DNA from 4 places in the Serratia sp. DFXYC6 genome. Region 1 is predicted to be linked to each of the others. Evidence: predicted binding sites of a transcription regulator. Region 1 holds the regulator's gene; each other region holds the start of a gene.

Region 1 (5,778 bases):
GGCCTGCGCGCCGCCGCGGCGGTTGTGGCACAGAATGGCGTGCGATACCGCCGGCGTTGGCGTGAAGCCGTTGTTTTCCTGCACGATCACATCGACGCCGTTGGCGGTCAGCACTTCCAGCACGGAAATAAAGGCCGGTTCGGACAGCGCATGGGTGTCTTTACCCACGTAGCACGGGCCGGTGGTGCCCTGCTGATGACGAACTTCGGCGATCGCCTGAGCGATGGCGAGGATGTGCGCTTCGTTGAAGCTGTGGCGCTGCGCGCTGCCGCGGTGGCCGGAGGTGCCAAACTTCACCGCATGTGCGGCATTGCCGGCTTCCGGTTGCAGCACATAGTACTGCGACGTCAGCTGGGCTACGTTGATCAGATCGCTTTGGCGGGCGGGCTGCCCGGCACGTGGATTATTCGCCATCGACATATCTCCCTCATCCCTGTCGGTGACCGGGCAAATACGTCGCGCACGGCCATCATGACGGGCTGTTCGCTAAATTAGACGGTACCGCAAACTTTCTCGATCAGTTCCGCCGGGAACTGCATCGCCTGCATGATGTGTTCGATCATGCTGCGTTTGCGGCCGGTATTGGTATTGGTGATCACCCAGTAAGGGGTGCCAGGCACATGCTTCGGCTTGGTATGCGTGCCGTTGGCCAGCAGGGTCTGCTGATCGCCGGCGAAATAGGTGCGGGTACGGCCGGTCAACGCCTCGGTGGCGGCGGCAAAACCGGCGGCATCGAGGGTGTACAGCGTGGACAGCACCAGCATGAAACGGTTGACCGCTTTATTCTGCTCGGCGTATTCATCCGACAGCAGCAGTTCACGCACGGCGCGTACGCGATCGCGCGGACGCTGAACCGGCGCCGCTTTTTCCAGCTCGACGGACTGCGACGCACTGGCGGCAGGCAACGCGCGCGCCGGCTGCCCGGCGGTGAATTTCAACATGCGGCGTAAAATATCGGACGCGCTTTCACCGATGTGTTGCGTGTGGCTGGCAATATAACGGTAAAGCTCTTCGTCGACTTCAATAGTTTTCATCTTTATCCAATACTGTTTTTTCTACTTAGAACCTGAAGCCAGATCCTGCATTCAAGCCATGGGATTATAAGGTTAAAAGCGCTGGGGCGAACACAACAATGTGCCTCCGGACGGCAAATGCAGACTAATACCTATAGCCGGCACTGCCAAGCCCGCGCCGCGAAAATTCCGCATGATTCATCGTGCGATTCAATCATGATACCCTAATCTGAATCTCTCTCTGTATGAACTTCGCCATGAAATTACATTATCAACTGCTGGCCGCCGAGTCAGACGCGCTGCCGGTGCTGCTGATCCACGGGCTGTTCGGCAATCTCGACAACCTGGGCGTGCTGGCGCGCGATCTGCATAAACAGCACAGTGTGATCAAGGTCGATCTGCGCAACCACGGCCTCTCCCCGCGCGCCGACGACATGAACTACCCCGCCATGGCGCAAGATCTGCTGGCGCTGCTCGACGAACTGCAGCTGGAGAAAGCGATCGTCATCGGCCACTCGATGGGCGGCAAAGCGGCGATGGCGCTGACCGCCATCGCGCCCGAGCGCATCGCCAAGCTGATCGTCATCGACGTCGCGCCGGTGGATTACCAGACCCGACGCCATGACGAGATCTTCGCCGCGCTGAAGGCCGTCAGCGCCGCCGGCATTACCCAGCGCCAGGCGGCCGCCCAGTTGATGCGCGACTACCTGCAGGAAGAAGGCGTGATCCAGTTCCTGCTGAAGTCCTTCCATAACGGTGAATGGCGCTTCAACCTGCCGGTGCTGATCGAACGCTACGAAGACATCACCGGCTGGCAGGAAGTCCCGGCCTGGCCACACCCGACCCTGTTCATTCGCGGCGGCCTGTCGCCGTACGTGCAGGACAGCTACCGTGCAGACATCGCCCGCCAATTCCCGCAGGCACGCGCGCACGTCGTCGCCGGCACCGGCCATTGGGTGCACGCCGAAAAACCGGAAGCGGTGCTGCGCGCCATCCACCGTTTCCTCGGCGAAGCCTGAAAAACGCGCTCACCTGGCGAAAAAACGCGCTAAAGATAACGGCTTAGCGCGTTTAGCCCGCAGTTAGGCATTGTCGCCGCTCCATCTGCTGGGGTAATATGGCGCGCTATAATTTTGCCGCCGCGCCAGCGCGTTCGCGAACGCCGGTTCGGGGGTAAATTTGGGTTAGGGTTTATTGGCCCGAAGTGTGTTAACCGATGCCTCCGGAAGCGTGCGAGCGCTTTTTGATGCAAACTCCCTTGCAGTACCGCTACCTATGGCAAAAGAACAAACGGATCGCACGACGCTGGATCTGTTCGCAGATGAACGCCGTCCGGGGCGCCCGAAAACCAACCCGCTTTCCCGCGATGAACAGCTTAGAATCAATAAGCGCAATCAGTTACGGCGCGATAAAGTGCGCGGATTGCGGCGCGTAGAGCTGAAAATCAACGCGGATGCGGTGGACGCCCTGAACAAACTGGCGGAACAGCGCAACATCAGCCGCAGCGAACTCATCGAGCAGATGCTGTTGGCGCAACTGGCGGAAGAACAGCCGGAACATTGATCTCTTCGGCCGCACGCGCGGCGCGGCGTTAAGGACAACGCCGGATCGACCACGCTTTTCTTCATCCTTCGGCATCGCATAAATGCGATAAAACCCCGGCGCCACTTTCTGGCATGATACGCATTTACCGGTAAGAGACTGCGCCTGTCGGCGCCCGCCACCGTGGCGAAAGGCTCTTGCCATGGCATCATTTTAATCGGCGGCAGTGCCGGCGCCGAGTAATGCAATTAATTGAATTTAAAGGTTATACGCGATATGGCTACTGTAGGCATTTTCTTTGGCAGCGACACTGGCAATACCGAAAACATTGCCAAAATGATCCAGAAAATTCTCCAGAAACAGTTTGGCGACGACGTCTCTGAAGTGCACGACATCGCCAAAAGCAGCAAAGAAGACCTGGAAGGGTTCGATATCCTGCTGCTGGGTATCCCGACCTGGTACTACGGTGAAGCGCAGTGTGACTGGGACGATTTCTTCCCGACGCTGGAAGAAGTCGATTTCAACGGCAAACTGGTGGCGCTGTTCGGCTGCGGCGACCAGGAAGACTACGCGGAATACTTCTGTGACGCGATGGGCACCATCCGCGACATCATCGAACCGCGCGGCGCGGCCATCGTGGGCCACTGGCCGACCAAAGGCTACCACTTCGAAGCTTCCAAAGGCCTGGCGGACGACAACCACTTCATCGGTCTGGCGATCGACGAAGACCGTCAGCCGGAGCTGACCAATGAGCGCGTCGACGCCTGGGTCAAACAGATTGTCGAAGAGCTGAGCCTGGCCGATATCGTCGGCTAAACGCCGGGACTGGCGAAAGGTTGAACAAAGGCCCTGTAAAGTGCATAGTGTGCCGACAGGGCCGTCATCGGCAACAGGGATTGCTGCGATAGAAGCTACAGATTTGTAACTTCCCACCCCGTCACGGTAGACTGAGATATCGGTTTATCCCATCCATCAAGGCGTTGCATGCAAAACATGCAATAGTGCAATTATATCTTTGTTAACAACCGGCGGTTTCCATTTAGTACAACCGGTTCTATAATGAGACGCATTAACTCTTTGTGCCGACCGATGCCACAGGCGAGTACGCCTCAACTTGATTAGCATAGTAACAGGACTGAATTCGCATGACCGACAACAACATCGCATTGAAGAAGGCCGGCTTAAAAGTCACGCTTCCGCGACTCAAAATCCTGGAAGTACTGCAAAATCCGGAATGCCATCACGTCAGTGCGGAAGATTTGTACAAAAAACTGATTGATATGGGCGAAGAGATCGGCCTGGCAACGGTTTATCGCGTACTGAACCAGTTTGACGATGCGGGCATTGTGACACGTCACAACTTCGAAGGCGGCAAGTCCGTGTTCGAGCTGACCCAACAGCATCACCACGATCACCTGATTTGCCTGGACTGCGGCAAAGTGATCGAATTCAGCGACGAATCCATCGAAGTGCGCCAGCGTGATATCGCCAAGCAGCACGGCATCAAGCTTACCAACCACAGTCTGTACCTGTACGGCCACTGTGAAACCGGTGACTGCCGCGAAGACGAAACGCTGCACGACAAGAAATAAGCCTCACCGGCTATGAGAAACCGCCTCACATTGAGGCGGTTTTTTTATGCCCGCCGTACAACGGGCAAAAAAATCCCCGGGCAAGCCGGGGAAAGATCATGTCATGAAATACTACAATTGCAGCGGCACTGCGACTCCACGTACTGCTCTCACTTCAACATCCGCCCCACGCCGGCACGCGCGGGGGCGAACGCATTCCCCCTTCGTTAAGCGGCCCGCCGCCATGACGACAGGCCGATGTGCCGGGCTTAGACCTTCTCGGCGCGGCTGTAACGTTTACCGTCCGGGCTGACCGAGCGCACCTGTACTTCGCCGGAGACCGCCGGTTTGGCCTTGGCATCATAGCGCTGCCACTGCTTACCGCCGTCGGTGGAGTACTCGATGCCCAATCCCGGCAGCGCGATATTCGCTTCCAGCTTGCCGCCCGCCACGCGCGCGCCCGGCACCGGCAGACGGTAAGCGACGCCGCCTTTGTCCAGCTTGGCCAGTTCTCGTTGGCCCAGGATATTGGCGAAGCGCAACCAGTCTTTCTCCAGCGCCTTGGTGTCGACAAAGTGGGTTTCCCCGCCTTTGTATTCACGGCCGGCGCGATAGTCCTGCTCCCAACCGGCTCGGTGCCAGGCGCGTTCCGCCACCGACAGCGCGCGCGGGAAGATCATGTATTCCATCTGCGGATCGGTGCGCTGGGTTTCGCTCCACAGCTGAGCGGACAGACCGTAGGCGCCCGGCCACGGCTTGTCGCTTTTGGCGTTAAAGTGGTTGCCGTCGCGGTCGACCGAGGTTTCCGCGTTCTGCGGCATGTTGTCCGGCGCGAAGCTGAACACCTTGCGCTCGTCGCTGAAGCGGGTGCCCCAGTAGTAACCACGCTCGTCCGGGTTCACCTCGTAAGGGAAGTCCATGTAGACGTAGTCCGGGTTGGAGACCACCACTTCATATCCTTTGTTGGCCCAGTCGTTGACGCTATCGAAACCGCCCCAGTACAACGTATCCCAGAAGTTGACGCCCACGCGCGAGGTGGCGAACGCCTTTGCGTTCTCGGCGTCTTTCAAGCCGTCTTGCCAGGCCTGCATTCTGTCGATGCCGTGCGCCTTCACCAGCTTGCTGACCTCCTGGCCGAAGTAGCTCGGCAGGTGTTCCATGTCGGCCACCTTGCCTTCTTTGATCATCGTCTGGCAAACCTGCGACTTGGCCCACGGCTTGTCTTCGTTGCTCTGGTCGATGATGCCTTTACCCGGCTCCGGTTTCGCCTTGTCGGTATAGCCGGCGCCCAGGCGGATGTTTTTCGCCTCATCGCCGCCGAAGTGCCAGGTTTTGATCGGCTGCCCGGCTTCTTTATGCATCTGGGCAATCTCGCCAATCACCTTGTCGACAAAGCGCTGGGAGGAATCCAGGCACGGGTTCAGGTAGCTCTGGCGGTTAAAGAACTGCACCGAGGTGGTATTGGAGGTATCGGTCGGATCCACCAGGCGGAACTCGTTGGCCTCCTGCTCTTTGCCGGCGGCATGCAGTTTCTTGTAGCGCGCTTCCATAGAGACCACCGCCGCGCGGGCGTGCGCCGGCATGTCGATCTCCGGGATCACCTCAATCTGGCGCGCCTGGGCGTATTTGATGATGTCGATATAGTCCTGACG
Region 2 (5,778 bases), on a different contig from region 1:
CCCCATCGCCTTCCGGCAGCGCCGGGCGGACGATCGGCGGCAACGGCCAACGCGACGCCAGCGACAGGCTCAGGCGGTGCAATGCCTGCACCGCCTCGCGCATCGGAATGCGGCTAAAGCGCTGCCGCCCGACCCAGGCTTCGAACGGTTGAATATCGATGCATTTTTCCACCGGCAGGTGATGCGTGAACCCCGCGGTAATGGTGTCGGTCAAGCGTACGCCGACGTTGATCACCACATCCGCGTTTTCGATCAATTGTTTCACCGCCGGATCGCTGGCGCCGCCGCAGTAGGTACCGACAAAACCGGCGCGATTCTCGTCCAGCAGGCCCTTGCCGAGCAACAGCGTCGCATGCGGCATATCGACCTCCTGCAGCCACTCGTCCAGCGCCGCTTCGGCGCCGAAGCGATCGGCCAGGAAGTCCGCCAGCAGCGACACCCGCCGTGCCGACAGCAGCTTTTCGCGCGCCGCGGCGATAAACGCCTGCAATGCGCTCTGCGACAGTTTGGCCTGGCGCAGCATCAGCGGCGCCGGTTTACTCGGCAGCGGCGCCTGCGCGACGTCGCTGGGCAACATCAGGTAAACCGGGCGATGCTCCAGCAAGGCGGCGCCGATCAGGCGGTCTATCTCCAGCGCAGCGTTGTCGGCGGTCAGGTCGGCCTGCGCGACGGTCACCTCTTTGGCTATCCGGGCGAAATGAGTGAAGTCGCCATCCCCCAGCGAATGATGCAGCAAATCACCGGCGCGCTGGGCGCGCTGCGCCGGCGTGCCAACCACGTGGATCACCGGCAGGTATTCGGCGTAGCTGCCGGCCACCCCGTTCAACGCGCTCAGCTCCCCCACGCCGAAGGTGGTGAGCAGCGCGGCCGCCGGTTTGCAGCGCGCATAGCCGTCAGCCGCATAGGCGGCGTTCAACTCGTTGGCGCAGCCTACCCAGGTGATTTGCGGATGCGCGAGGACGTGATCGAGAAATTGCAGGTTGTAATCCCCCGGCACGCCGAAGAAATGACGGATGCCGATTTGGGCCAGACGATCGAGCAGATAATCGGCCACCGTATAGGTCTGAGTCATGATCATCACCTGTCTGCAGCTGAAGCGATTATCTTAATTATCGAAGATGCCGTTCAAATTTCGAACAATCATCCCGGCATCGAACGGCAACCTGGCGTTACATGCCGGCGTCGTGATCGCTCCCGCGGCAACGCGGTGTGGAAACGTATACACTCAAAGCACTTCACCTTTCGCCGACAAGGATAACTATGTCTTACCCAGCCTCCCCCTCGCGTTATCAAGCTATGGAATACCGGCGCTGTGGCCGCAGCGGGCTGAAGCTGCCCGCCGTCTCACTCGGCCTGTGGCACAACTTCGGCGACGCCACTTTGTACGACAACGCCCGTACCCTGATCCGCTGCGCCTTCGATCGCGGCATTACCCATTTCGATCTGGCCAATAACTACGGCCCGCCGCCCGGCGCCGCCGAGGAGAACTTTGGCCGCATTCTCAACGCCGATCTGCGGGCCTGGCGCGATGAGCTGATCGTCTCCTCCAAAGCCGGTTACACCATGTGGCCCGGCCCCTACGGTGATTGGGGCTCGAAAAAGTACCTGGTCGCCAGCCTCGATCAGAGCCTGAGGCGCATGGGGTTGGAGTATGTGGATATCTTTTATCATCATCGGCCGGATCCGGACACGCCGCTGGAAGAAACCATGGCGGCGCTGGATCTGCTGGTGCGCCAGGGCAAAGCGCTGTATGTCGGCCTGTCCAACTACCCGGCCGAGCGCGCGCGACAGGCCTTCGACATTCTGCAGCAGCTCGGCACGCCGTGCGTGATCCACCAACCGAAGTATTCGATGTTGGAACGCGGGCCGGAGACGGCGTTGCTGGATACGCTGGAAGAACATGGCGTCGGCTCTATCGCCTTCTCGCCGCTGGCGGGCGGCCTGCTGACCGATCGCTACCTGCACGGCATCCCGCAAGATTCTCGCGCCGCCAGCGGCAGCCGCTTCCTGCAGCCGGAGCAGCTGACCGCCGAGCGACTGGACAAGGTGCGCCGCCTCGATGCGCTGGCGCGGCAACGCGGGCAGAAGCTGTCGCAGATGGCGCTGGCCTGGGTGCTGCGCGGCGATCGCGTGACCTCAGTGCTGATCGGCGCCAGCAAGAATGCGCAGATAGAAGACGCGGTGGGCATGCTGGCCAATCGTCACTTCAGTGAAGAAGAGCTCGCGCAGATCGAGAACATCTTATTGTAATCGTTTACAAATTCCGCCGTTCAATCGAGCGGCGATACTCCAGAAAAATCTCAAATCTTAACCTCCTGCATCATTTTCAGAGTGGCTCTCAGATTCAACCCTATACGCCGGCGCTATGATGCCGATATTGCAGCAAAAATAACGATAAGGCCGCTTTTAAACTGATGAACGCGCTTCATAAAGTGACAAACGGCCAGGCCGCGCAAGCGGGAAGGAGAAGCCATGTTTAAACCTCTGCTCTTGGCCGCCATTTTGGCGGCGACGGTACTGCCCGCCGCACAGCATGCGCATGCCGAAGGGATCAGCATCGATCTGATGCCGGGCGTTTCATTGCGCATCGGCGATCAGGATAACCGCGGCCGCTATTGGGATGGTTACGATTGGCGGGATCGCGACTGGTGGCAAGGCCATCAGGGCCGTTATCTCGGCGACCGCAGCCGTCGCGGTTACTACTGGGACGGCTATCGCTGGCGCGATGGCGACTACTGGCGTAAACACTATTACTATCATGAAGGACGCTATCGTAAATACGACAAACACTACGATAAGCACCACTGGAAGAAAGAGAAAAAGCACCATCACGATCATGACCGCGATCGCTGGCGCCGCCACGGCGATGACGACCGCGATTAACAACGACGGGCCGGCGCAACGCCGGCCCGCACTGTTTTCGCTTACAGCACGCTGCCGATCAACAGGTAGCCGTTCAATCCCACCACCACCAGTACGATCAGCTTGCCCAGATTTTGCACCAGCGGGCCGTTGACCATTTCCCCCATCAGCGCCCGATTGCCGGTGAAAGCCAGCAGCGGCACCAGCGCCAGCGCAATGCCGAAGCTGAGCAGCACCTGGCTCAGCACCAGAATGCGCGTCGCATCCATCCCCAACATGATGACGATAAACGACGGCAGCATGGTCACCGCGCGCCGCAGCCACAGCGGAATATGGAAACGCACGAACCCCTGCATCACCACCTGCCCCGCCAGCGTGCCCACCACGGTAGAAGAGAGGCCGGCGGCCACCAGGCTCAGGCCGAACACGGTGGCGGCGGCGTGCCCGAGCAGCGGTTGCAGCGTCAGGTAAGCCACGTCGAGATCGGCGATGCCGCTGTGGCCGCTGAAATGAAACGCGGCGGCGGCGGTGGCCATCATCGCCAGATTAACGAAACCGGCGATGGTCATAGCCACGGCGACGTCGACTTTGGTGGCGGCATAGCGTTCCGCCTTGTCGTGCTCGCCGCCGATTTGGGTGAGCGACGAATGCAGATAGATCACGTGCGGCATGATGGTGGCGCCCAATACCCCGGCAGCCAGGAATACCGCATCGCCGTTAGGCAAATCGGGCAGCGCCATCCCCTTCAGCAGCGGCGCCAACTGCGGCTGGGAGAACGCCAGCTCGACGATGTAAGCGGCGGCGACGAACAACAACAGCCCACCGATCACCAGCTCCAGTGGCTTTTGCCCGCGTTTTTGCAGCATCAGAATTAAAAAGGTGGCGATGCCGGTCAGCACTGCGCCCTGCAACAGAGAGACACCGAGCAGCAGCTTGAAGCCGATCGCCGCGCCGATAAACTCAGCCAGATCGGTCGCCATGGCGATGATCTCCGCCTGTACCCAATAGGCCCACACCGCCGGCCGCGGAAAGCGATCGCGAATATGCTCGGCCAGATTTTTTCCGGTGGCGATGCCCAGCTTGGCGGACAACAGCTGGATCAGCATCGCCATCACGTTGGCCCAAACCACCACCCACAGCAGGCTGTAGCCGAATGAGGCGCCGGCCTGGATATTGGTGGCGAAGTTGCCGGGATCGATATAGCCGATAGCGGCGATAAAGGCGGGCCCCATGAGCGAGAGTTTGATTTTTCTGGCGGAGCGACCGGAGGTGGTTTCAACCACGCGACTGTTCAGCATATGTTGAACCCTTACTGAAATTACGTTTATCTCCACTCTATATAAATGATAATAATTATCAAGCGCATTTAGAGCGGTAAAACTTATCTCTGTAATAGCCAACATTAACGGTTTTATCGAAGGGTTCAGCGCGGAGCTTGCCGATTTCCGTGCTTTTCTGATGGGATTTTGGCTGCAATACCCCTGAAAGACAGGTTAGCACAAGAATACGAATTTCCTATTGCTGCTTTAACATCTTGATTTTTTATGCTTTTGCGCAACACTTTAGGAGAACTCCCACTATGATTTTCCATATTTGCAATAGAAGTCTCGTTTTTAAACGTAGCGTTACATAAAATGACAGCCGAAATTCAGCCTGCCTCAAATTTGGAGCAAACATGTCCCATATTGCGCACTTTGCGTTGGCGATAGTGGTGGTAGCGATCCTGGCCCTGTTGGTGTGCCGCGATCGTAAAAGCATCCGCATTCGCTATGTTATTCAACTACTGGTTATCGAAGTACTGCTGGCCTACTTTTTCCTGCATTCGGAAGCGGGTTTGGGCTTCGTAAAAGGATTCGCCGCGCTGTTTGACAAACTGCTCGGGTTTGCGGGACAAGGGACTGATTTCGTGTTCGGCGGCATGGGCGACAAAGGCCTGGCGTTCTTCTTCCTGAAGGTGCTGTGCCCGATCGTCTTCATTTCGGCGCTGATCGGTATTCTGCAGTACATCAAGGTGCTGCCGTTCATCATCCGCATTATCGGCACCGTGCTGTCGAAAGTGAACGGCATGGGCAAGCTGGAGTCGTTCAACGCCGTCAGCTCGCTGATCCTGGGCCAATCCGAAAACTTCATCGCCTACAAGGATATCTTGGGCAAGATGTCGGAAAAGCGCATGTACACCATGGCGGCGACCGCGATGTCTACGGTTTCCATGTCCATCGTCGGCGCCTATATGACCATGCTGGACGCCAAATTCGTGGTGGCGGCGCTGGTATTGAACATGTTCAGCACCTTTATCGTGCTGTCGCTGGTCAACCCGTACGACACCAATAAAGAAGAAGAGCTGCACCTCGGCAACCTGCACGAAGGCCAGAGCTTCTTTGAAATGCTGGGTGAATACATCCTGGCGGGCTTCAAAGTAGCGATTATCGTCGCCGCGATGCTGATTGGCTTCATCGCCCTGATCGCCGCGCTCAACGGTGTGTTCAGCGCCATTTTCGGCCTGAGCTTCCAGGAAATCCTCGGTTACTTCTTCTATCCGTTCGCCTGGATCATGGGCATTCCTAAGCACGAAGCCCTGCAGGTCGGCAGCATCATGGCCACCAAGCTGGTTTCCAACGAATTCGTGGCCATGATGGAACTGCAGAAAGTCTCTGCCGAGCTGTCGCCGCGCAGCCTGGGGATCCTGTCGGTGTTCCTGGTGTCCTTCGCCAACTTCTCTTCCATCGGCATCGTGGCCGGTGCGATCAAGGGCCTGAACGAACACCAGGGCAACGTGGTGTCACGCTTTGGCCTGAAGCTGGTGTACGGCTCTACGCTGGTCAGCATCCTGTCCGCTTCCATCGCGGGTCTGGTGCTGGGCTAAGCCTCGAACCGACTGCGATAACAAGGCGCCTGCGGGCGCCTTTTTTATTGGCC
Region 3 (5,778 bases), on a different contig from region 1:
CGCCGCTGGCGGAGTTGAATTTGCCGCTGCTGCGGATCTACGGTTATCTGGACGGGTTAGTGCCGCGCAAGGTCGCCGAGCTGCTCGATGCCGCCTGGCCGAATTCTGCGTCGCAGATCGTGGCCAAAGCCGCCCATGCGCCGTTTATCTCTCATCCCGATGAATTTGTGACGATGATCGAAGCGTTTATTGCAGCACATTGAATGCAGCGGGAAAACGCACGATAGAGCGCGAAAAAAAACGCTGCCGGGTGGATAAAAGACAAAGCTGTTCAATACTTAGTGAGTCAATGCGTTGGCTGGAAAATGAAAAGACCGCGTGCGGCGCTTTTCATTTTGGCGTTTCGTCTCTGGGAAACGGGCCCCGTCAGGGAAAGCAACGAGGCCTGAGGATGTCGCGGCAGCCTGCGGTACTACGCATGGATTTTTGACGGCTTTCATAACAGATAAATTATCCATTGAGAGGTTAGTGTCATGAAATCATTGAAGATGATTATTGCAGCGGCAGTGCTGGGTTCGGTGTCTTTCGGCTCCATGGCGGCAACCCTGCTGACCAAGGAAGATCTGGATAAGAACCCGGGTAAATACGAGAAGATCGGCACCGTCACCACGACGGCGGAAACCACGTCACCGATGGACGCCAAGGAAGAGCTGTCCAAACTGGCTGACGAAAAGGGCGGTCAATACTACGTGATCCTGGCAGGCCGCGAACACGGTAAATTCAGCGCCATCGCCGAAGTTTACAAAGACAAACAATAAGCCTTGAACGGTAATGGGGCGCCCGTCATTGGCGCCCCTTATCTTCAGGCTTTCAGTCGATAGAACACCGTGCTGCACCCCTGGCCCTGCGGGCAGCTTTTGCAGCCGCCGCTCAAACAGGCGCCGTCATCCTGTTCGATGCGCTCCACTTTCCCCATCGCCGTCAAACGATCCAGCATCGCCTGCACCAGCGGCAGCGGCGTCGCCAGCGATTGGCTGAGCTGCTGCGCCTGGGCGCTGCCGCGCAGCGCCAGCGCATCGCGCACCTGCAGCAGCCCGGCCATCAGTGACAGCTCCCTTTGGCGCCCTGACAACAGGCCGCCGGCGTGGCGTTGCCCAGGCGCACCGTGACGCGGCTGCGCGCCCGGCGCAGGCCGAACAGCACCAGCAGATTCACCAGCAGCACCGCCAGGATCGCCGTCAGGCTGTACTGCGGGTGTTGGTTGAAGGTCGCCGCTTGGTAGAACAGCGTCGCCAGCGAGTAGGCCACGTTCAGCCCCCACAGGATGGAGAATGTCATCCAGCCGCGGCTCGATTCGCGGGCGATGGCGCCCATCACCGAGACGCAGGGCACATACAGCAGCACGAAGATCAGATAGCTGTAGGCGGAGATGCCGGAGCCGAATTTGCTGCTCATCACGCCCATCGAGCCGACGCCCATCTCGCCGTCGCCCTTGCTGGCTTCGATCGGGTTGGACAGCACGCTCAGGCTGAAGGTGTTTTTCAGGCCGTCCCAGGTTTCCTGCAGCGCGCCGCCCAGCTCATCGAGCAGGTTGAAGTTGGCGGCGTCGAACGCCTCTTTGTTGATGTGCTCGGCGGTATACAGCGTATTCAGCGTGCCGACCACCACTTCTTTCGCCATCGCGCCGGTCACCAGGCCGACGGTGGCCTGCCAGTTATCGCGGTGGACGCCCATCGGCTGCAGCAACGGCGTCAGCACCTTGGAAACCGTGGCCAGCGCGGAGTCGTTGATGTTGTCGACCGTTTTGCCGCTGAACGAGAAGCTGTTAAGGCCGCCGATGAATATGCTGGCCACCACGATCACCTTACCGGCGCGCAACACGAACCCTTTCAACCGCTGCCAGGTTTGCAGCAGCAGGCTTTTCAGGTGCGGCACGTGGTAAACCGGCAGCTCCATCACGAACGGCGAGGCTTCGCCGCGCATGAGGGTGTATTTGAGTACCAGGCCGGTGAGGATCGCCACCGCGATGCCGAGCATGTACAGCGAGAACACCACCCCTGCGCCGTCCTGGCCAAAGAAGGCGGCGGCAAACACCGCGAAGATCGCCAGCCGGGCGCCGCAGGACATGAACGGCGCCATCATGATGGTGATCAGGCGCTCGCGTTGGGCGTCCAGCGTACGGGCGCCCATGATGGACGGCACGTTGCAGCCGAAACCGACGATCAGCGGCACAAAGGATTTGCCCGGCAGCCCGAGCGCCTGCATCAGGCGATCCATCACGAACGCCGCACGCGCCATGTAGCCGGAGTCTTCCAGGAACGACAGGAACAGGTACATCATGCCGATCTGCGGCACCAGCGGCAGCACGGTGTTGATGCCGCCGCCGACGCCCTGCGCCAGGAAAACGGTCAGCCAGTCGGGGAAGTGCAGGGTGTAGCCGAGCCACTGAATGCCCTGAATGAAGATCGCCGCCGAGCCGATATCGAAGATCGGCTGCAGCGCGCCGCCGATGTTGATCGCCAGCAGGAACATCAGGTACATCACCAACAGGAAGATCGGTACGCCCAGCCAGCGGTTGAGGATCACTTTATCCAGCATGTCGGTCAGGCGGTTGGGCATCGCCTGCTGCGAGTTGCTGACCGCGTCGCTCAGGGTGGCGATAGACTGGTAGCGCGCGTCAGCGATCACCAGCGCCGGGTCTTCTTGCTGTTGCTGTTGCAACGCCTGAATGGCCGCAGGCAGCAGCGCGACGGCGGGACCGGCCAGCCGGTGGCTGTAGATGTCGCCTTCCAGCATCTGCAATGCCAGCCAGCGGCGTTGCACCGCCGGCAGCGTTTGCGGCATGGCATCGCTCAGCGTGGCGACCGCTTTCAGCAGCAACGGCGGGTAGTTCACCAGCGCCTGCTGTTCGTTGAGGCGATGATTGTCGATCATCTGTTTCAGCACGCCGATACCGTCGGCGCGGGTGGAGATCATCGGCACTACCGGGCAGCCGAGGCGTGCCGACAGCGCGGCGACGTCGATATCGATATGCTGGCTTTTGGCGATGTCGAGCATGTTCAGCGCCACGATGCAGGGAATGCCCAGCTCCAGCAGCTGCAGCGTCAGGTAGAGATTGCGCTCCAGGTTGGAGGCGTCGACCACGTTGATCAGCAGATCGGCGTCGCCGCTCAAAATGTAGTGGCAGGCGATCTGCTCATCGAGCGAGGTTTGCTCTGAAATGGTGGTCAGGGAGTAGGTGCCGGGCAAATCGACCAGCCGCACGTCGGACTGCGGGGTAGTGAAATGGCCTTCTTTGCGTTCGACCGTCACGCCCGCCCAGTTACCGACCCGTTGGCGTGCGCCGGTCAGCTGGTTGAACAGCGTGGTTTTGCCGGAGTTCGGGTTACCGATTAAGCCGATGGTGAGTTTTTTCATAGTTCTGCGTGTCGTCTTCAAGGAGAGCCGCGCCGGCGCAAGGACGCGTCGGCAAATGGAGGTGCGCCGGTTCAGGACTGGCCGTCGAGCTGCAGCAGCGCCAGATCCTTCCTGCGCAGCACCAGGCTGACGCGGCGGGTTTTTATTTCTATCGGATCGCCCAGCGGCGCGACGCGCACCACGTCGAACGAAGAGCCGGGCAGCATGCCGAGCGATAACAGTTTCTGGCGGTAGGCCGGCGCAATTTCACCGGAAAAGCCGACAATCTTATATGTGTGTTTAGGTTGAAGCTGCATGTGATTAACCTTCCGGGTGCCGATGAACATCGGGCTGATGATAATTGGACGTTGCCGGCGAAAATGCCACGCCGTCGGCGGTATTCATCCATAAGGTCATGCAATAAAGTGAGCGCAAATAATAGTAATTATCATTATCGCGTTCAATACAAAAAGTAGGGGTATTGTAACCAATTATTATGGCGTCGACAGTTTTTGGTTGTGTCGTCTTGATAAGCCCCGTTTTACCACTGCTTTTACTCGGCGACAAATGAGAATGGTGAGTTAAATCAGTTGCGTATTTGTAGCCGAGTTTTCTCGTTTGCAAATATTGATGGCGTTTTTCCCTTATTTATTTCTGATGAAAGGCAATTCAATAACATTATTCCGCCGTAATACGAGCGGTAACCATTTGTGTTTCGCTCACAATTCGCAGAATGAAAAATGTGTGTTAACGACGTTGTTAATAAACGGCTGCAGAAGGGATGTTTGCCGCTTTAACAATGGGAGGGCGGTCACGCAGCAACGGGAAATAAAAAGATAACGGTTTATTGAGGCGGGTCAAAAAAATGCCGCAAGTTTTCTTTCTCGGAAAGGGCGGAGCAGGCTCCGCCCTGTCGGTTCCGACTTAGCGTTTCTTGCCGAATGCCGCCGCCAGCGCGTCGCCCATGGCGCTGTTGCCGGCCGGCGCCGCGTTGCGCGGTTTGGCCTTGTTGCCGCCTGCCGAACGGTTGGCGTTGTCGCGCGTCTGGGCAGGCGCGTTGCCGCCGCGACGCGGTGAACCCTCGCCCGGTTGCTCATCCAGGCGCATGCTCAGCGCAATGCGTTTACGCTGCAGATCGACTTCCATCACCTTCACTTTGACGATGTCGCCGGCTTTCACCACGGTGTGCGGATCTTCGACGAATTTGTCCGCCAGCGAGGAGATGTGCACCAGGCCGTCCTGATGCACGCCGATATCCACGAAGGCGCCGAAGTTGGTGACGTTGGTCACCGAGCCTTCCAGGATCATGCCCGGCTGCAGATCGTTGAGGGTTTCCACGCCTTCGGCGAAGGTGGCGGTTTTGAATTCCGGACGCGGGTCACGGCCCGGCTTCTCCAGCTCTTTCAGAATGTCGGTGACCGTCGGCACGCCGAACTTGTCGTCGGTGAAATCAACCGCTTTCAGGCTGCGCACCGCGGAGGCGTTGCCCATCAGGTCCTGCAGCGCCTGCTCGGTGGCGGCCAGGATGCGTTGCACCACCGGATAGGCTTCCGGGTGAACGGTGGAAGCATCCAGCGGGTTGTCGCCGTGGTTGATACGCAGGAAGCCGGCGCACTGTTCGAAGGCCTTCGGCCCCAGACGGCTGACCTTCAGCAGCTGTTCACGGTTGCTGAAGCGGCCGTTCTCGTCGCGCCAATTGACGATGTTCTGCGCCATCATGCGCGTCAGGCCGGCCACGCGGGTCAGCAACGGCACCGACGCGGTGTTCAGATCGACGCCGACGGCGTTTACGCAGTCTTCCACCACCGAGTCCAGTTTCTTCGCCAGCTGGCTCTGGCTGACGTCGTGCTGATACTGGCCGACGCCGATGGATTTCGGGTCGATCTTCACCAGCTCCGCCAGCGGATCCTGCAGGCGGCGAGCGATGGACACCGCACCGCGCAGCGATACGTCGAGATCCGGGAATTCCTGCGCCGCCAATTCAGACGCGGAATACACCGACGCGCCCGCTTCGCTGACGATCACTTTCTGCGCCCGGACTTCGCCGAACTGCTTTTGCAGGTCGAGATAAAAGCGCTCGGTTTCACGTGAAGCGGTGCCGTTGCCGATGGCCACCAGCTCCACGTTGTGTTTGATGCACAGCGCCGCGACGATGGCGGCGGCTTTCGCCGCTTGCCCGGTGTGCGGGTAGACGGTGTCGGTGGCGACCAGCTTGCCGGTCGCGTCGACCACGGCGACTTTCACCCCGGTGCGCAGGCCCGGATCGAGGCCCATGGTGGCGCGCATGCCGGCCGGCGCGGCCATCAGCAGATCATGCATATTGCGGGCGAAAACGTTGATTGCTTCATCTTCCGCGCGCTCGCGCACCGTGCCCATCAGCTCGGTTTCCAGGTGCAGCAACACCTTGATGCGCCAGGTCCAGTTGACCACCGCCTTGCGCCA
Region 4 (5,778 bases), on a different contig from region 1:
GTCACTCCGCTTCTTCTTTCTATTCTTTCCTTCACCACGCGCTGAGATACGAATGGTTATCATTTTGGCGGCTTGAATGGTAAATTAGCCGGCATCCACCACGCAGCCAATCCGCCGCCGGATTGATACGCCTTAGTTCAAGGAAAGAAAGAGCCCGCTCATGACCCTATCCTTACGCCAGCTGTTCATTGCATTTATCGCCACTTCCAGCCTGTTGCTCAGCGGCTGCGGCCCGGACGACAAGAGCGACGGACAGCAACCGTCCGCCCCCGCTGCCGACGGCAGTTGGCCGCGCACCATCGACAGCGTCAAAGGGAAGTTCACGCTGGAAAAACCGCCGCAGCGCATCGTGTCCACCAGCGTCACCATCACCGGCACGCTGTTGGCTATCGACGCCCCGGTGGTCGCCAGCGCCGCCACCAGCCCAAATCCCCTGGTGGCCGATAAACAAGGTTTCTTTACCCAGTGGAGCGAGGTGGCCAAACAGCGCCACGTCGAGCGGCTGTACCAGGTGGAGCCCAATGCCGAAGCCGTCGCCGCCGCCGCGCCGGATTTGATCGTCGTCGCCGCGACCGGCGGTGATTCGGCGTTGAAACTTTATGACCAGCTGTCCGCCATTGCGCCGACGCTGGTGCTCGACTATGGCGACAAAAGCTGGCAACAGCTGGCCAGCGAGCTCGGCGAGATCACCGGTCATGAAGCCGGCGCCAAACAGGCGGAAGATCGTTTCGAGCAGCGCGTGGAGCAAGTGAAACAGGCGATCGCGCTGCCGCCACAGCCCACCACTCCGCTGGTGTATGCCGACAACGGCCGCGAGGCCATGCTGTGGACGCCGGGTTCCGCCCAGGGCAAACTGCTGACCCAGCTCGGCTTCCAGCTGGCCACCCCGCCGGAAAGCGCCAAAGGCAACACCAGCATGGGTAAACGCCATGACATCATCCAGATCTCCGGCGAAAAAATGGCCGAAGGCCTGAATGGCAAAACCCTGATCCTGTTCGCCACCAATGAGCGCAAAGTGCAAGAGGTGCTGACCAACCCGTTCCTCAAACATCTGGAGCCGGTGGAACAGCGGCACGTCTACGCCGTCGGCAACGACACCTTCCGCCTCGATTACTACAGCGCCACCAACATGCTGAATCAAATCGAACGGTTGTTCAAAAAGCCCTGAATCACGCCGTCGGCAGGTCAGCCCCCTGCCGACACTTGCAGCAAGCGGGGCGAACGTTCACATTCAATCAATTGAAATATCAATAGTTATTAACATCGTCAACGCACCTTTGCCACCAACCGGCGGGTGCATGCGGGCGTAAACTCGTGCTACTATTGCCCCCGCATGAACGCAAATAACAATGAGAATAAAAATCATACAGGAGTTACCGGTGTGAACGTACCCACTCCGACTGAGCGGACGCTTTCGTCCGCACCGCACGCAGCTTACGCCAGTGGCTTCAAACGCATCGCCGGGTTCGGTATCGGTTTGGCGCTGTTGCTGCTGTGCATCATGGCCAGCCTGATGCTGGGTTCCAAAGCCATCCCCTTCCATACCGTCTGGCTCAGCCTGCAGGGCGCCGCGAGCGGTTCCGACAGCACCATCATTCTCAATGCCCGGGTGCCCCGTACGCTGGCGGGCATCCTGGCCGGCATGGCGCTCGGCGCCGCCGGCGCGCTGATTCAGGCGCTGACGCGCAACCCGCTGGCCGATCCCGGCGTGCTCGGCATCAACGCCGGCGCCAGCTTCGCCGTGGTCATCGGCATCATGTTTTTCGGCGCCGCCACCACCGAAAGCTACATGGCCTACGCCTTTGCCGGCGCAGCCCTCACCACCCTGCTGGTCTACCTGATCGGCACGCTGGCGGGCGGGCGCATCAACCCGGTGCGGCTGACGCTGGCCGGCGTGGCGATCGGCGCGGTGCTGCTCGGCATCACCACCGGGCTGTCGCTGATCGATCCGCAAACCTTCGACCAACTGCGCTTCTGGCAGGCCGGCACGCTGGATATCCGCACGCTGTCCACGCTGCCGGTGACCGCCCCCGCCATTTTGCTCGGCTGCCTGCTGACGCTGCTCATCGCCCGGCCGCTGAATACCATCGGTATGGGGGAAGATCTGGCTATCGCACTCGGCGCGCGCGTGGTGCTGACTCAGGTGATCGCGGTGATCGCCATCACGCTGCTGTGCGGCGCGGCAACCGCCACCGTCGGCCCAATCAGTTTCATCGGCCTGATGGTGCCGCATATCGCCCGTTGGTGGGTCGGCCCCGACCAGCGCTGGATCCTGCCCTACTCCATGCTGCTGGCGCCGATTTTACTGCTGTGCGCCGACGTGGTCGGCCGCTTGCTGGCGGCCGGTGAGCTGCGGGTTTCCATCGTGGCGGCCTTCATCGGCGCGCCGGTGCTGATCTGGCTGGTGCGCCGCAAGAAAACGCTGGGGGGTCTGTGATGAGTCTGCCGCATACGCTGCATATCGGCCGCCCGGACGGCGTCATCAACGGGCGCCTGCCGCTGCGCCTGCTGCTGGTCAACCTTTCACTGTTGGCGCTGTGTCTGGCGATGGCCGTCGCCGCCCTGTGCTACGGCACGCTGCAACTTTCGCTGGAGCAGGTTTTTGCCGCGCTGACCGGCGAGGCGCCGAAAAACCTGGTGACCGTAGTCACCCAATGGCGCTTGCCCCGCATCGCCATGGCGCTGTTGTTAGGCGCCGCGCTCGGCATGAGCGGCGCCATTTTCCAGTCAATTATCCGCAACCCGCTCGGCAGCCCGGACGTGATCGGCTTTAACATGGGGGCTTACACCGGCGCGCTGATCGCCATCACCCTGTTCAACGGCGGCTACTATTACATCGCCGGCGGCGCGCTGGCCGGCGGCATTCTCGCCGCGCTGGCCATCTATCTGCTGGCCTGGCGGCAAGGCATCGCCGGCTTCCGGTTGATCATCGTCGGCATCGCCATCAGCGCGGTGCTGGTCTCCACCAACACCTGGCTGATCATCACCGCTTCGCTCGAGCGCGCCATGGACGCCGCCATGTGGCAGGCCGGTTCGCTCAACGGCATGACCTGGCAAAAAGCCCAGCCCGCCACGGCGTTCATCGTGCTGGCGGCCGCGGCCGCGCTGCTGATGGGCAAACGGCTGCAGCTGCTGGAAATGGGCGATGACACGGCGCGCGCGCTGGGCGTTAACGCCGAAGGCAGCCGGCTGTGGCTGATGCTGTTCGGCGTCACCCTCACCGCCGCCGTCACCGCCACCGCCGGGCCGATTTCCTTTATCGCGCTGGCGGCGCCGCAGATCGCCCGTCGCCTCGCCGGCCAATCCTCGGTCACCCTGACCTCCTCGGCGCTGATGGGCGCGGCGTTGCTGCTCGGCGCCGACGTGGTGTCCCAACATCTTTTCGCGCCGATCCAACTGCCGGTCGGGGTTGTGACCGTCTGCATCGGCGGCCTGTACCTGATTTGGCTGCTCATCCGAGAGGCCCGCAGATAATGAAGAGTGATAATGCCATGAGCCACCGCCTGCACGCCTCGCACCTGAAGCTGGGCTACGACAATAAAATCATCGCTGACGATCTGAGCGTGGCGATCCCCGACGGCGCCTTCACGGTGATCGTCGGGCCGAACGCCTGCGGCAAATCGACGCTGTTGCGCGCCCTGTGCCGCCTGCTGAAACCCAGCGCCGGCGAGGTGATGCTGGACGGCAAGAACATCAGCAGCTTCGCCACCAAGGCGCTGGCGCGCGAGCTTGGGCTGCTGCCGCAAACTTCGATCGCGCCGGACAGCATCACCGTGGCGGACCTGGTGTCGCGCGGCCGCTATCCGCACCAAAGCCTGCTGAAACAGTGGACGCAGGCCGACAAACAGGCGGTGGAAGCCGCCATGGCGGCCACCAACGTCAGCCAGCTGGCGGATCGCAGCGTCGACGAGCTGTCCGGCGGGCAGCGTCAGCGCGTCTGGGTGGCGATGGCGCTGGCGCAGCAAACCCCGCTGCTGCTGCTGGATGAGCCGACCACCTATCTGGACATCGCGCACCAGATCGAGCTGCTGGATCTGTTCCGCCAGCTCAACCGCGAGCGCGGTCAAACCCTGATCGCGGTGCTGCACGATCTCAACCACGCCTGCCGCTATGCCGACCATATCATCGCCATGCGCGACGGCAAGATCGTGGCGGAAGGGAAACCGGCGGAGATCATCACCGCCGAACTGGTGGAGCGGGTGTTCGGCATGCCGTGCATGATCATCGACGATCCGCTGTCCCACACGCCGCTGGTGATCCCGCGCGGCCGCTACCACTGCGACGCGCCGCAGGCATGAAAAAGGCCGGGTTAACCCGGCCTCTTGGTTACTTCTCCAGCGACACCTGTTTGAAGATGTGTTTGCCGAATGGGTCTATCTCGTAGCCTTTCACTTCCTTGCGCACCGGTTCGAAGATGGTCGAGTGCGCGATCATCAGCGCCGGCATCTGATCGTGCATCATCACCTGCGCCTGCTGATACATCGCCACCCGTTTGGCGTGATCGTTCTCCTCGCGCGCCTGCAGGATCAGCTGGTCGAACGGTTTGTAGCACCATTTCGCCGAGTTGGAGCCGCCGAGCGAAGCGCAGGTGAACAGCGGGCCGAAGAAGTTGTCCGGATCGCCGTTGGCGGTGGTCCAGCCCATCAGCGCGGTCTGGTGCTCGCCGTTTTTAATCCGCTGCAAATACTCGCCCCACTCGAAGGTGACGATTTTGGCGCGCACGCCGATCTTGGCCCAGTCGGCCTGGATCATCTCCGCCATGCGCTTGGCGTTGGGGTTATAGGGCCGCTGCACCGGCATCGCCCAAAGATCGATATCGAACCCCTGCCCCAGCCCGGCCTCCTGCAGCAGCTGCTTCGCCCGCTCCGGCGAATACGGATAATCTTCAAGCTGCGCGTTGCTGCCCCATTGGGTCGGCGGCAGCAGATTCTTGGCCGGCTGGCCGGCGCCGTGGAACACCGCGTCGATGATCGCCGGCTTGTTGACAGCCAGCGCCAACGCCTGGCGCACCTTGACGTTATCCAACGGCTTCTTCTGGGTGTTGAACGCCAGGAAGCCGATATTCAGGCCGGATTTTTCCATCACCTGCAGGTTGCCGTCCTGCCGCATGCGCGCCAGATCCGCCGGGTTGGGGAACGGCATCACCTGGCACTCGTTCTTTTGCAGTTTGGCGTAACGCACCGTCGCATCCGGCGTGATCGAGAACACCAGCCGATCGATCTTCGGTTTGCCTTCCCAGTAGCGGTCGAACGCCTTGTAGAGGATTTTTGCGTCCTTCTGGTACTGCACCAGCTGGAACGGCCCGGTGCCGATCGGATCGTTGTCCACCCGCTGCGGCGTGCCGGCCTTCAGCATCGCGTCGGCATATTCCGCCGATAAAATGGTGGCAAAATACATGCCCAGATCGGCGACGAACGGCGCCTCGGCGCGGGAGAGCTCAAAGCGCACGGTGTGGTCATCCACCTTGACGATCCGGTCGATCAGCGTGCCGAACTCCATCGACTCGAAGTTGGTGTAGGCACCGTTGGAGACCTTGTGATACGGGTTGTTGGCGTCCTTCTGGCGCATAAACGAGAAGATGACGTCATCGGCGTTGAAATCGCGGGTGGGGGTAAAATATTTATTGCTCTGGAATGCCACGCCCTTGCGCAGGTGGAAGGTATAGCGCTTGCCGTCTTCGCTGACCTCCCAGCTTTCCGCCAGGCTGGGTTGCAGCTCGACGGTACCGGGTTTGAAATCCACCAGCCGGTTATAGATCGCCGCCGAGCTGGCATCCAC

What was found. The regulator Fur, encoded in region 1, represses iron uptake genes when iron is present. The targets are predictions, from matches to a motif close to ATAATAATGAGAACNACTATCAA.
Region 2: a site for Fur is predicted at 4,200-4,222, ahead of AC2CGQ_RS01905 (Nramp family divalent metal transporter). Genes of this name have one in related genera too.
Region 3: a site for Fur is predicted at 3,772-3,794, ahead of feoA (ferrous iron transporter A). Genes of this name have one in related genera too.
Region 4: a site for Fur is predicted at 1,344-1,366, ahead of fepD (Fe(3+)-siderophore ABC transporter permease). Genes of this name have one in related genera too.

The regions. Positions count from the first base shown of each region.
Region 1 covers NZ_JBXUNV010000004.1:44,713-50,490, forward strand. The annotation lists gene pgm (phosphoglucomutase (alpha-D-glucose-1,6-bisphosphate-dependent)) at 1-414, opposite strand, end outside; gene seqA (replication initiation negative regulator SeqA) at 492-1,034, opposite strand; gene ybfF (esterase) at 1,259-2,032, shown strand; gene ybfE (LexA regulated protein) at 2,289-2,576, shown strand; gene fldA (flavodoxin FldA) at 2,832-3,371, shown strand; gene fur (ferric iron uptake transcriptional regulator) at 3,701-4,147, shown strand; gene AC2CGQ_RS19220 (beta-N-acetylhexosaminidase) at 4,396-5,778, opposite strand, start outside.
Region 2 covers NZ_JBXUNV010000001.1:366,132-371,909, reverse strand. The annotation lists gene AC2CGQ_RS01920 (alpha-keto acid decarboxylase family protein) at 1-1,072, opposite strand, end outside; gene mgrA (L-glyceraldehyde 3-phosphate reductase) at 1,261-2,250, shown strand; gene AC2CGQ_RS01910 (DUF2502 domain-containing protein) at 2,473-2,883, shown strand; gene AC2CGQ_RS01905 (Nramp family divalent metal transporter) at 2,925-4,160, opposite strand; gene AC2CGQ_RS01900 (NupC/NupG family nucleoside CNT transporter) at 4,538-5,725, shown strand.
Region 3 covers NZ_JBXUNV010000006.1:71,920-77,697, reverse strand. The annotation lists gene bioH (pimeloyl-ACP methyl ester esterase BioH) at 1-203, shown strand, start outside; gene AC2CGQ_RS22835 (YdgH/BhsA/McbA-like domain containing protein) at 474-758, shown strand; gene AC2CGQ_RS22830 (FeoC-like transcriptional regulator) at 803-1,042, opposite strand; gene feoB (Fe(2+) transporter permease subunit FeoB) at 1,042-3,357, opposite strand; gene feoA (ferrous iron transporter A) at 3,429-3,653, opposite strand; gene AC2CGQ_RS22815 (Tex family protein) at 4,261-5,778, opposite strand, start outside.
Region 4 covers NZ_JBXUNV010000001.1:356,592-362,369, reverse strand. The annotation lists gene fepB (Fe2+-enterobactin ABC transporter substrate-binding protein) at 161-1,168, shown strand; gene fepD (Fe(3+)-siderophore ABC transporter permease) at 1,382-2,437, shown strand; gene fepG (iron-enterobactin ABC transporter permease) at 2,437-3,474, shown strand; gene AC2CGQ_RS01835 (ABC transporter ATP-binding protein) at 3,492-4,298, shown strand; gene AC2CGQ_RS01830 (ABC transporter substrate-binding protein) at 4,327-5,778, opposite strand, start outside.